Regions from separate parts of the Conyzicola sp. genome, predicted to be linked through region 1. Evidence: predicted binding sites of a transcription regulator. Region 1 holds the regulator's gene; each other region holds the start of a gene.

The links. Region 1 encodes LexA, which represses DNA repair genes until DNA is damaged. Its sites were predicted from a motif close to TCGAACANNTGTTCGA; they were not measured.
Region 2: the regulator LexA is predicted to act here: its motif matches at 1,995-2,010, upstream of AC14A7_RS10585 (HNH endonuclease signature motif containing protein).
Region 3: the regulator LexA is predicted to act here: its motif matches at 1,478-1,493, upstream of AC14A7_RS02035 (HNH endonuclease signature motif containing protein).

Annotation. Positions count from the first base shown of each region.
Region 1 covers NZ_JBXMIS010000017.1:19,418-22,685, forward strand. The annotation lists gene metE (5-methyltetrahydropteroyltriglutamate--homocysteine S-methyltransferase) at 1-193, shown strand, start outside; gene AC14A7_RS01675 (CarD family transcriptional regulator) at 333-827, opposite strand; partial or broken gene AC14A7_RS01680 (DUF4184 family protein) at 826-1,224, shown strand; partial or broken gene AC14A7_RS01685 (DUF4184 family protein) at 1,271-1,765, shown strand; gene lexA (transcriptional repressor LexA) at 1,717-2,385, opposite strand; gene AC14A7_RS01695 (LysM peptidoglycan-binding domain-containing protein) at 2,630-2,989, shown strand; gene AC14A7_RS01700 (histidinol-phosphate transaminase) at 3,020-3,268, shown strand, end outside.
Region 2 covers NZ_JBXMIS010000117.1:29,241-32,508, reverse strand. The annotation lists gene AC14A7_RS10595 (VanZ family protein) at 1-227, opposite strand, end outside; gene gatB (Asp-tRNA(Asn)/Glu-tRNA(Gln) amidotransferase subunit GatB) at 279-1,793, opposite strand; gene AC14A7_RS10585 (HNH endonuclease signature motif containing protein) at 2,029-3,268, shown strand, end outside.
Region 3 covers NZ_JBXMIS010000021.1:1,288-4,555, forward strand. The annotation lists gene AC14A7_RS02025 (G5 domain-containing protein) at 1-315, shown strand, start outside; gene AC14A7_RS02030 (MazG family protein) at 346-981, shown strand; gene AC14A7_RS02035 (HNH endonuclease signature motif containing protein) at 1,513-2,850, shown strand.

The sequences.
Region 1 (3,268 bases):
CTCGCCGCGTGTGCCGTCGGTGTCGGAGGTCGAGTCGCTGCTGTCGACGGCTCTCGCGTCGATTCCGTCGCGCCAGGTCTGGGTCAACCCGGACTGCGGACTCAAGACCCGTGGCTATGCCGAGACGGTCGAGTCGCTGCGCAACGTGGTCGCGGCCACGCAGGCAGTGCGCGCCCGCGTTTCTGCGTCGTAGCTCCAGCTGCGGCCTCGGGGCCCCCGTTGTAGCACCTCGCTTGAGGTCACAACTGGGTCCCCGAGGCGGCCGAGCTTCACGTGCCCGGTCTCGGGCATGAAAAAAGCCCCGCCGAAGCGGGGCTCTTTTCGTTTAGGACCTAGGCGGCCTTGGTGCCCTGAAGCACCTCATCCAGGATGATGGAGGCGTCTTCGTCAGACACCTTCTGCGCGAGCGCGAGCTCGGAGATGAGCACCTGGCGGGCCTTGAGCAGCATGCGCTTCTCGCCGGCGGACACGCCGTGGTCCTGCTCGCGACGCCACAGGTCGCGCACGACCTCGCCGACGCGGTAGACGCTACCCGAGGCCATCTTCTCCTGGTTGGCCTTGTAACGGCGCGACCAGTTGCCCGGCTCCTCGACGAACTCGCTGCGCAGCACCTCGAAGACGGCCTCGACGCCGGCAGCGTCGATGACGTCGCGCACACCGACGAGTTCTGCGGAGTCGATCGGCACCTTGATGGTGAGCTCTGACGTGTGCACGTCGAGGGTCATGTAGGTCTTCTCTTCGCCCTTGACCATGACCTTGTCGAGCTTGGTGATCGTGACGGCACCGTGGTGCGGGTAGACAAGGGTTTCTCCGATGGTGAACTGCATGTGGGCATCCCTGTCTGTTGAATTGGCGTGTTGCCGTGATACGGCCGCGCGAGAAGCAGACACCAAGTTTACCAGCTATAGTGCGCCACCGCTGACGGGGTCATTCTCGAGACGGACGCGGGATGCTGCCGCAAGCAACAAGACTGGCTGGGTGCCATTCACGCCAAGCCACGCCGTCGCAATCCTCCCGTTCGCCCGCACCCCGCTGCCCGCCGCCGCCCTCGTGATCGGGTCGATGGCGCCGGACCTCCAGTACTTCGTGCCCCTCGGGCTCACTCGCTCGGCGAGCCACTCCTTCCCTGGCATCGTCCTGATCGACCTGCCGGTCGGCATAGCAGCGCTCCTGCTCTGGTTCTGGCTGCTGCGGGCACCCGTGCTCGACTACTCGCCGGCATGGCTGCGAGAAAGGATGCGGCCCGTGCCGCCCGTGCCGCAACCGCGTCGCTCATGCAGCGCTGACTCTGGTCGCCCTCGAGATTGGCGTTCTCACGCACCTGCTGCTCGACCTTCCGACCCACGTCGGCTGGCTCTCCGAGCAGTGGGAGTGGATGCAGGGCGACGTTGGCCAGTTCACCGTTCTGCGGGCGCTGCACTTCGGCTTCTCGGTTGTCGGCGCAGGGATCATCGCGTGGTGGACGTGGCGCTGGGCACTGCGCACGCCGCGGATTGCGGTTGCAGGCCGGCTGACGCAGGGGCAGCGAGTATTCGGGTGGGTGCTCACCGCATCCACGCTGTTCGTCGTCATGGCCGCGCTCTGGGCGGTCGCTGTCGTGCGCGGAGGCAACCCTCTCGGTGGCAGCGTGTGGTTCTTCGCTTTCTGTGCTGCGGCCGGCTGCGTGATTGCTGTTGTCGTCGTGCTCGCGCTCGTGTGGCGCTTCGCGCTACGTGACTACAGCGACCGCAGCACCGCCACGACCTTGCCGAGCACCTCGGCGTAGTCACCGAGGATCGGCTCGAAGGCAGAGTTCTGCGGCAGCAGCCAGGTGTGGCCGTCGCGCTGGCGGAAGACCTTGACGGTCGCCTCGTTGTCGAGCATGGCGGCCACGATCTCGCCATTCTCCGCCGTCTTCTGCTGGCGTACGACGACCCAGTCGCCGTCCATGATGGCGGCGTCGATCATCGACTCGCCGACGACCTTGAGCATGAACAGCTCGCCCTTGCCGACGAGCTGGCGGGGGAGCGGGAAGACCTCGTCGACCTGCTGGTCTGCCGTGATCGGGATACCGGCGGCGATGCGGCCGACGAGCGGCACCATTGCAGCGTCGCCGACGGACGGCGCGCTCGACTCGGCCGGAGCGTCGTCATCGATCGACGGCATCTCGATGAGTACCTCGAGGGCGCGCGGCCGGTTGGGGTCGCGGCGAAGGTAGCCGCTGAGCTCGAGCTGGTTGAGCTGGTGGGTGACGCTCGACAGCGAGGAGAGCCCGACGGCGTCGCCGATCTCGCGCATGCTCGGCGGGTAGCCCCGCGCCGTCACCGACTTCTGGATGACGTCGAGGATGGCGAGCTGCTTGTCGCTCAGGCTCGTGCGCCGGCGTGTGCGTTCTTCATCGGCCACGATCGGCTCCTTCAACGTTCGAATGTCAGTGGTCGCTGGTTGGGTGAGAACCAGACATTCGAAAGAGTATCCGCTGGCAGGCGCAAAACCAAAGACATATTCGAGTGTTGTGCAAAGAAATGTTCGAACAGTTTCGAATATCGACTTGAAAAAGACGTCAATCGAATATATGTTCGGAACAAAGCTTCGTATCCGGCACTCCCGGCCGAGTGCCGGATACGAAACCCCCGTAGAGGAGAAGGCAATGACTGCAGTAGGCATGGATTTCGGGTTCGCGGCTCCCAAGTCCCACCTGCGCCTGACGCCGCGCGGTCGCGCGGTGTTCACCTCGCTCGCCGCGCTCCCGCTGGTGGTCGCTGCGGCGCTCTTCGCCCTCAACGGCGGCGGCGCGGTTGCCACGCAGCAGGTGGCGCAGCCGGGGGTTGAGTACGAGTACGTGACGGTCGAGGCGGGGGAGTCCCTATGGGCTCTTGCCACCGACATCGCCCCGACGGCCGATCCGCGTGATGTGATCAGCGACATCCTCGCCTTCAACGGCATGTCGTCGTCGCAGATCGAGCCGGGCCAGCAGCTCGCGATCCCGACCAAGTACGCACAGCAGTAACAGCGCCCCGCGCCGAATACGCTGGAGCGCGTGACTTCTCTCGACGACCTCCCCATTCGCGACGACCTGCGCGGCAAGCACCCCTACGGCGCCCCGCAGAAGGCGGTTCGCGTCGCCCTCAATGTCAACGAGAACACGCACCCGATTCCCGAGGATGTCGCCCGCGACATGGTCGAATCCCTCGCCGCCGCGATCCTCACCGTCAACCGCTACCCCGACCGGGAGTTCACCGAGCTCCGCGAAGGGCTCGCGAGCTACCTCGGGCACGGCCTGACGCGC
Region 2 (3,268 bases), on a different contig from region 1:
AACATGACGATGTTGAGGGCGAACTCCCACTGCTCGCCGCTGACGCCGATGGGAAGGCGCTCGAGCATGCGAATGATCCACGTTGACGACGCGCGCACGGCGCTGCCGTCGTCGGCGGTGCTCAGGGTGATCCAGCCGATGAGGGCGACGTAACTTGCGGTTGCGACGACGAGTGGCACCCTCGTGCGTACCGGCGCGACGGGCAGGGTCAGCGGCTGGGTGTCCATCCATCCACCGTATGTGCATGCTCGCGGGGGCGAGTCAGTCGCGAGGATGACCTAGGCGTTGGCGCGCTCAAGCACGAGCTCGCGCACGCGGGCCGCGTCGGCCGTGCCCTTCATGGCCTTCATGACGGCACCGATGACGGCGCCGGCGGCCTGCACCTTGCCGTCGCGGATCTTCTCGAGCACGTCGGGCTGGGCGGCGAGCGCTTCGTCGATGGCGGCGATGAGGGCTCCGTCGTCGGAGACGACCTTCAGGCCCCTGCTTTCGACAACCTCGGTCGGGCTTCCCTCGCCGGCGACGACGCCCTCGAGCACCTGGCGCGCGAGGCGGTCGGTGAGCTCACCGCTCTCGACCAGGGCGACGAGCTCGCTGACGTGGATCGGGGCTACCAGTGTGCTCGCGTCTACGCCTGCGGCATTGGCGAGGCGGGCGATCTCGCCGGTCCACCACTTGCGGGCCTGGGCGGGGGCGGCGCCGGCGGCCACCGTCTCCTCCACCTCGACGAGCAGGCCGGAGTTCAGCACATCTTGGAACTCGAGGTCGGTGAAGCCCCACGACTCTTTGAGACGCTTGCGGCGAATGGATGGCGCTTCGGGCAGTTGGGCTCGCAGCTCCTCGATGAGTTCGAGGCTTGGCTCGACGGGAAGGAGGTCTGGCTCTGGGAAGTAGCGGTAGTCATCCGCGTCGCTCTTGGGGCGGCCCGCGCTAGTCTGGCCCGTGTCTTCGTGCCAGTGGCGGGTCTCCTGGATGATGGTGCCGCCCTTGGCGAGAATGGCGGCTTGGCGCTGGATCTCGTAGCGGATGGCGCGCTCGACGCTGCGCAGCGAGTTGACGTTCTTGGTCTCGGTGCGGGTGCCGAGCTTGCCGCTGCCGCGGGGGCTCAGCGAGATGTTGGCGTCGCAGCGGAGGTTGCCGCGCTCCATCTTGGCCTCGCTGATGCCGAGGGCAACGACGATGTCGCGGATGGCGCTCACATAGGCCTTGCCGACCTCCGGCGCGTCGTGCTCCGTGCCGGGGATCATCTTCGTGACGATCTCGACGAGGGGCACGCCAGCGCGGTTGTAGTCGACGAGCGAGTACTCTGCCCCCTGGATGCGGCCGGTGGAACCGCCGACGTGGGTGAGCTTGCCGGCGTCCTCCTCCATGTGGGCGCGCTCGATCTCGATGGTGACGACCTTGCCGCTCGCCAGCTCGATCTCGACCTGGCCGTCGAAGGCGATCGGCTCGTCGTACTGGCTGATCTGGTAGTTCTTGGCGAGGTCGGGGTAGAAGTAGTTCTTGCGCGCGAAGCGGCTCGTCGGCGCGATGCTGCAGCCGAGGGCGAGGCCAAGGCTGATGCTGTAGCGCACGGCCTTCTCGTTGACGACGGGCAGGCTGCCAGGCAGGCCGAGGTCGACCGGAGTGATGTAGGTGTTGGGCTCGGCGTGCACATTGCCGAGCGCAGCGGGGTTGGGCGCGTCGCTGAACATCTTGGTCTGGGTGTTGAGCTCGACGTGCACCTCGAAACCGAGCACAGGCTCAAAGAGTTCGAGGGCCTTGTCGTAATCCATGAGTTCTGCCTTGGCCATGGTCTCGATTCTATCGGGGGGTTGTTGGGGTGGATTCGCGGGGTGCTGTGCGTGCCACGGCTCTTGTCCTCTGCCGGTAGTTCCTCTCGCGGCTCCTCTCTCTCTCTCTCTCTCTCTCTCTCTCTCTCCCTCTCCCCGCGGCTCCTCTCCTCCACAGCTCCCCTCCTCCACAGGCCGCTCCCGAGAGTGGCATTCGGACTATCGAACATACGTTCGACAATGGGAAAATGGATGCATGACCGCGACACTCGAATCGCTCACCGCCGCAGCGGTGCAGGCGCTCGAGGCTGTGCCTCTGTCTATCGACATCATCGGTGCCCTCGGCGACGACACCCTCATGCGGCAGGTGGCCGTCGCCGCGACCCTGCAGCGGCTCGCGTCTACGCACGCCGCACTCCTGGCCGGGGAGGTTGCGCGTCGTTCTTCGCGATCGCTCGGTCATTCTGGGCTTGCGCAGCGATCCGGGTTCCGCACACCAGAGGAGCTGGTGCGCGTCGCCACCGGTTCGACGAAGCACGAGGCGTCGCACGCGGTTCGCGTGGGGTCGATCGTCGTGGATGGCGCCCTACCCACCCCAACCCAGCCGTGGCTGCGGCCGGTGTCGGCTGCGCTCGTCTCCGCGGGTATCTCGGCGGCGGGTGCAGACGCCATCCGCGCGGGTCTCGGCGAGCCGTCGGCGGCAGTGTCAGCGGCAGAGCTCGAGAGCGCCGCGTCGAGGCTCTGCTCGCTCGGCGGCTTCTCTGGCGGCTCGCTCGGCGGCTCCCCCGGCGGCTCGCTCGGCGTCGATGCCGACCAGCTGTACCGGCGCGCGCGCGAGGAGCGTGACGCGCTAGACGAGGCCGGAATCGCCGATCGAGAGCGGGCCCAGCGGCGGCAACGGTCGCTGCGCATCACCCGACTGCCCGACGGCATGTCGCGACTCACCTGGCTGCTCGACCCCGAGTCCGCCGCCGTCTGCTCCGAGCTGCTCGATCGTGCCACGTCTCCCCGCCGGGGCGGCCCGAGGTTCGTCAACTCCGACGATGCGTCGATCAGCGATGCCGTGCTCGCCGACGCGCGCACGACAGAGCAGCTCGCGTCCGACGTCTTCCTTGAGCTGCTGCGACAGGGGGCAGCCAACGACTCCTCGCGGCTTCTGTCGACCGGAGCCCCGGTGGTGCGCGTCATCGTCACGGCATCCGCGCTGGGCGCCCGCACTGGCCGCGGCTGGGTCGAGGGGCAGCCCTCCCCCGTGTCGATCGAGACGATCGAGCGGCTCTCCTGCGGCGGGGCGCTGCAGCAGGTCACCGTCGACTCCACTGGCCGGCCGCTCGACCTTGGCCGAGAGCAGCGGCTGTTCTCTCGCCACCAGCGGGTTGCACTGGCAATCAGAGACGGTGGATGCCGCTGGCCCGGGTGCGAGCGCCCTCCCTCGTGGACGGAGGCGCACCACGCCCGCCACTGGGCCCGCGACGGCGGGGCGACGGATGTGAGCA
Region 3 (3,268 bases), on a different contig from region 1:
CTGGTGACGTACATCGACGGGGTGGAGGCATCCCGGGAGTTGGTCTCGGACGAGGTCATCATCGCGCCTCTGGATGAGGTCACGACCATTGGCACGTACGTCGCTCCTCCACCTCCCGCTCCGGTGCCGTTCGCCGCACCGGCGGGCGGGTGCGATCCCAACTACTCGAGCCCATGCGTGCCGATCGCCTCCGATGTGGACTGTGCGGGAGGAAGCGGAAACGGTCCGGCATACGTGACGGGGCCGGTGCGCATTTCCGGCACCGACATCTACGACCTCGACCGTGACGGCGACGGCATCGCCTGCGACAAGTAGCGGTGCCGGCCCGCTCAGTAGGCTGAATGGATGGCGCACCCCGAGCTCGAGCAACTCATCGCGACCCTCGAGCTTCTGCGCGCGCCGGGCGGCTGCGCGTGGGATCGCGAGCAGACGCACGGCTCGCTGGTTCGCCACCTGCTCGAGGAGTCGTACGAGCTCGTCGACGCGATCGAGTCGGGGTCTGACGCTGCTCTCATCGAGGAGCTTGGCGACGTGCTCTACCAGGTGCTCTTTCACGCCGACATCGCGGCAGAGGCGGGGCGCTTCACCCTCGAGGATGTCGCGGCGCACATGAACGCGAAGATGATCGGGCGGCATCCGCACGTGTTCGGCTCCGCCTCGGCGTCGTCGGCCGCCGAGGTGGTCGAGCTGTGGGACGAGCTCAAGAAGGCAGAGAAGCCGGGCCGCACCTCCGTGCTCGACGGAGTGCCCCAGGCGATGCCCTCGCTACTGCTCGCCGACAAGCTGCTCGGCAAGGCATCCGCGCTTGGAGTAGTGGCGGCGCCGGCCGATGTGCCTGCCGTGTCTCCGACGTCGGAGGCAGAGCTCGGCGCGTCGCTCCTGGCCATCGTGAGCGCTGCGCGCGAACAGGGAATGGATGCCGAACGCGCCTTGCGAGGCGCGCTGCGGTCCCTGCAAGACGAGATTCGATCGGTGGAGTAGGTTCCGCGGCCTCTGGTGCTTCTGGTGTGATGGGGGTCGCGGGGTTGTCTTTCTGATTCCGGGTGTGCTGCGGGTCTGCGCTCGTGCTGCCTAGGCCGCTTCGCGGCTGGCCTGTCGGCGTTGGTGTCGGGGCTGCTGTGTTGGCGTTCGCTCCGGTGGTGTTGCTTGGGGGTGTTCTCCGTTTGCGTGCTTGGGTTCCGCGCCGCATGTGTTGCCTGGGTTCCGTTCCACGTGGGCTGCTCTGGGGAGTTCACCGTGCGTGCTGATTGGGTTCCTCTCGGCGGGAGTTGCTTGGGTCCTCTCCGCATGTTGCCCCTCGGCGTGTGTTGCCGAGGCGCCCTCTCCGCACGCGCCGCCTAGGCGTCCTCTCCCCGCGCGCCCGCAGGTGTCCTCTCCGCACGCGCCCGTGTGGCGTCCTCTCCACACGCGCCCGTGTGGCGTCCTCTCCACACGCGCCCCTGTGGATACGACTTCTCCCAAGATTGCTCGATCGCTCTAGAGCATACGTTCGAAGGTTGGGAGAATTGACGCATGCTCCTCACCGACGAACTCGACGCACTCGCTGCGGCGACCGTCGCGCTCGCGGGCTGTTCCTTTGCCGAGATAGACGACGCGGCTCTGCTCGCAGCGCACGCCCGTCTTGCCGAGTCGAGACGCCGCATCGACGCGGCCATCGCATCCTCGGCTGCAGAGATCGCACGGCGCTCCGATCGATCTCTCGGTTACGACGGGCTCGCCCAGCGACTCGGGGCCGGCTCCGCAGAGCGGCTAGTGCAGCAGGTCTCAGGGGTCTCCCGCCGCGATGCGGGCGCACTCGTGCGCATCGGGTCGCTCGACTCGACCTCGCCGCTCAGCACCCCCGTTGCGGCTGGCCGCCTGTCGATCGAGGCAGCAGAGGCAATCCGCGCCGGGCTCGGCGAGCCGTCGGCGGCGGTGCCGCCGGCCGCGATCTTCGCGGCAACCTCCTCGTTGCTCGAGTTGTCTGCAACCCTCACCGTGGAGCAGCTCAGCGCCCGCTCCCGTGCCCTGCGCGACGAGCTCGACGCGGCAGCACTGCCTCTCCGTGAACACGAGCTGCGCGAGCGCAGGTACCTCCGGCTCTCACCCCTCGCCGATGGCATGGTGCGCCTCTCCGGCCTCCTCGACCCCGAGTCCGCGGCCCTGGTAGGCGACTCGCTCGACGCAATTACCTCGCCGCGTCGCGGTGGGCCGCGCTTCGTCGATGCGCGCGCACGCCAGCAGTCGACGAACCTCGAGGTCGACTCGCGCAGCCTCGACCAGCTCATGGTCGACGCACTCGTCGACATCGTGCGGGTGGCGGCGTCTGCCGACGCCGGCCGTGTCTTCGGCCAGCGTCGTCCGTCGGTGCGGGTGCTCGTGGCGGAGCGCGACCTTCGCCACGGCGAAGGCCCCGCCCGGCTCGAGGCGACGGGTTCCACACCCGGGGGAGCGACGGTTTCTCTTGCGACGGCGGCTCGCCTCGCGTGTGATGGCGGCATCCAGCCGGTCGTCGTCGGCGACGCGGGCCAGGCGCTCCGCCTTGGCCGCACGCAGCGCCTGTTCAGCGCGCAGCAGCGACTCGCGCTCGCCGCGAGAGACGGTGGATGCCGCTTCCCCGGCTGCGATCGCCCGCCATCCTTCACCGAGGCGCACCACATCACGCCGTGGTCCCGCGGCGGCCGCACCGACGTCGACGACGGAATCCTGCTGTGTCGACATCACCACCTGCTGGTGCACAACAACGGGTGGCACATAGAGCGGCGCGGGGTCGAGTTCACCCTGCTGCCACCGTCCGCAGTGAATGGCGAGCGCCGGATGCCGATGGCACCACCAAGCGAGATCTGGAGCCGTGCGCAGCGCGCGGGGTGACCCCGGCGCGGGTCGCCCAGTCATGACGCCACTCCGAACGACACGGTGCCATCACCGCACCCCCGGCGGGGCCGATCAGTGTGCGAGCCGCGTACAACGCCCGTGGCGCGAGGCGTGAGGTGCCGGGTGCGAGGTGCGAGGTGCGAGGTGTGAGGTGCGAGGTGCGAGGTGCGAAATGCGGGGCGCGAAATGCGGGGCGCGAGGTGGTGACGCGGGGTGCCGGGTGCGAGGCGCGTTGCGGCTGGCGGGTGGTCAGGCGCCCTCCCCAACCCGAATGGAGAGGGCGCCCTTACCGAGCACTAGAAGAGCGCAGAATGCGCAATGTATTCCAGTGCTGGTGCAGGCCGCCCGATTTACCCGAATCGGGGGGCCCAGCTCATGGGAGAACTCTCATCGCAGAGCCGTTCTTACTGTGTGC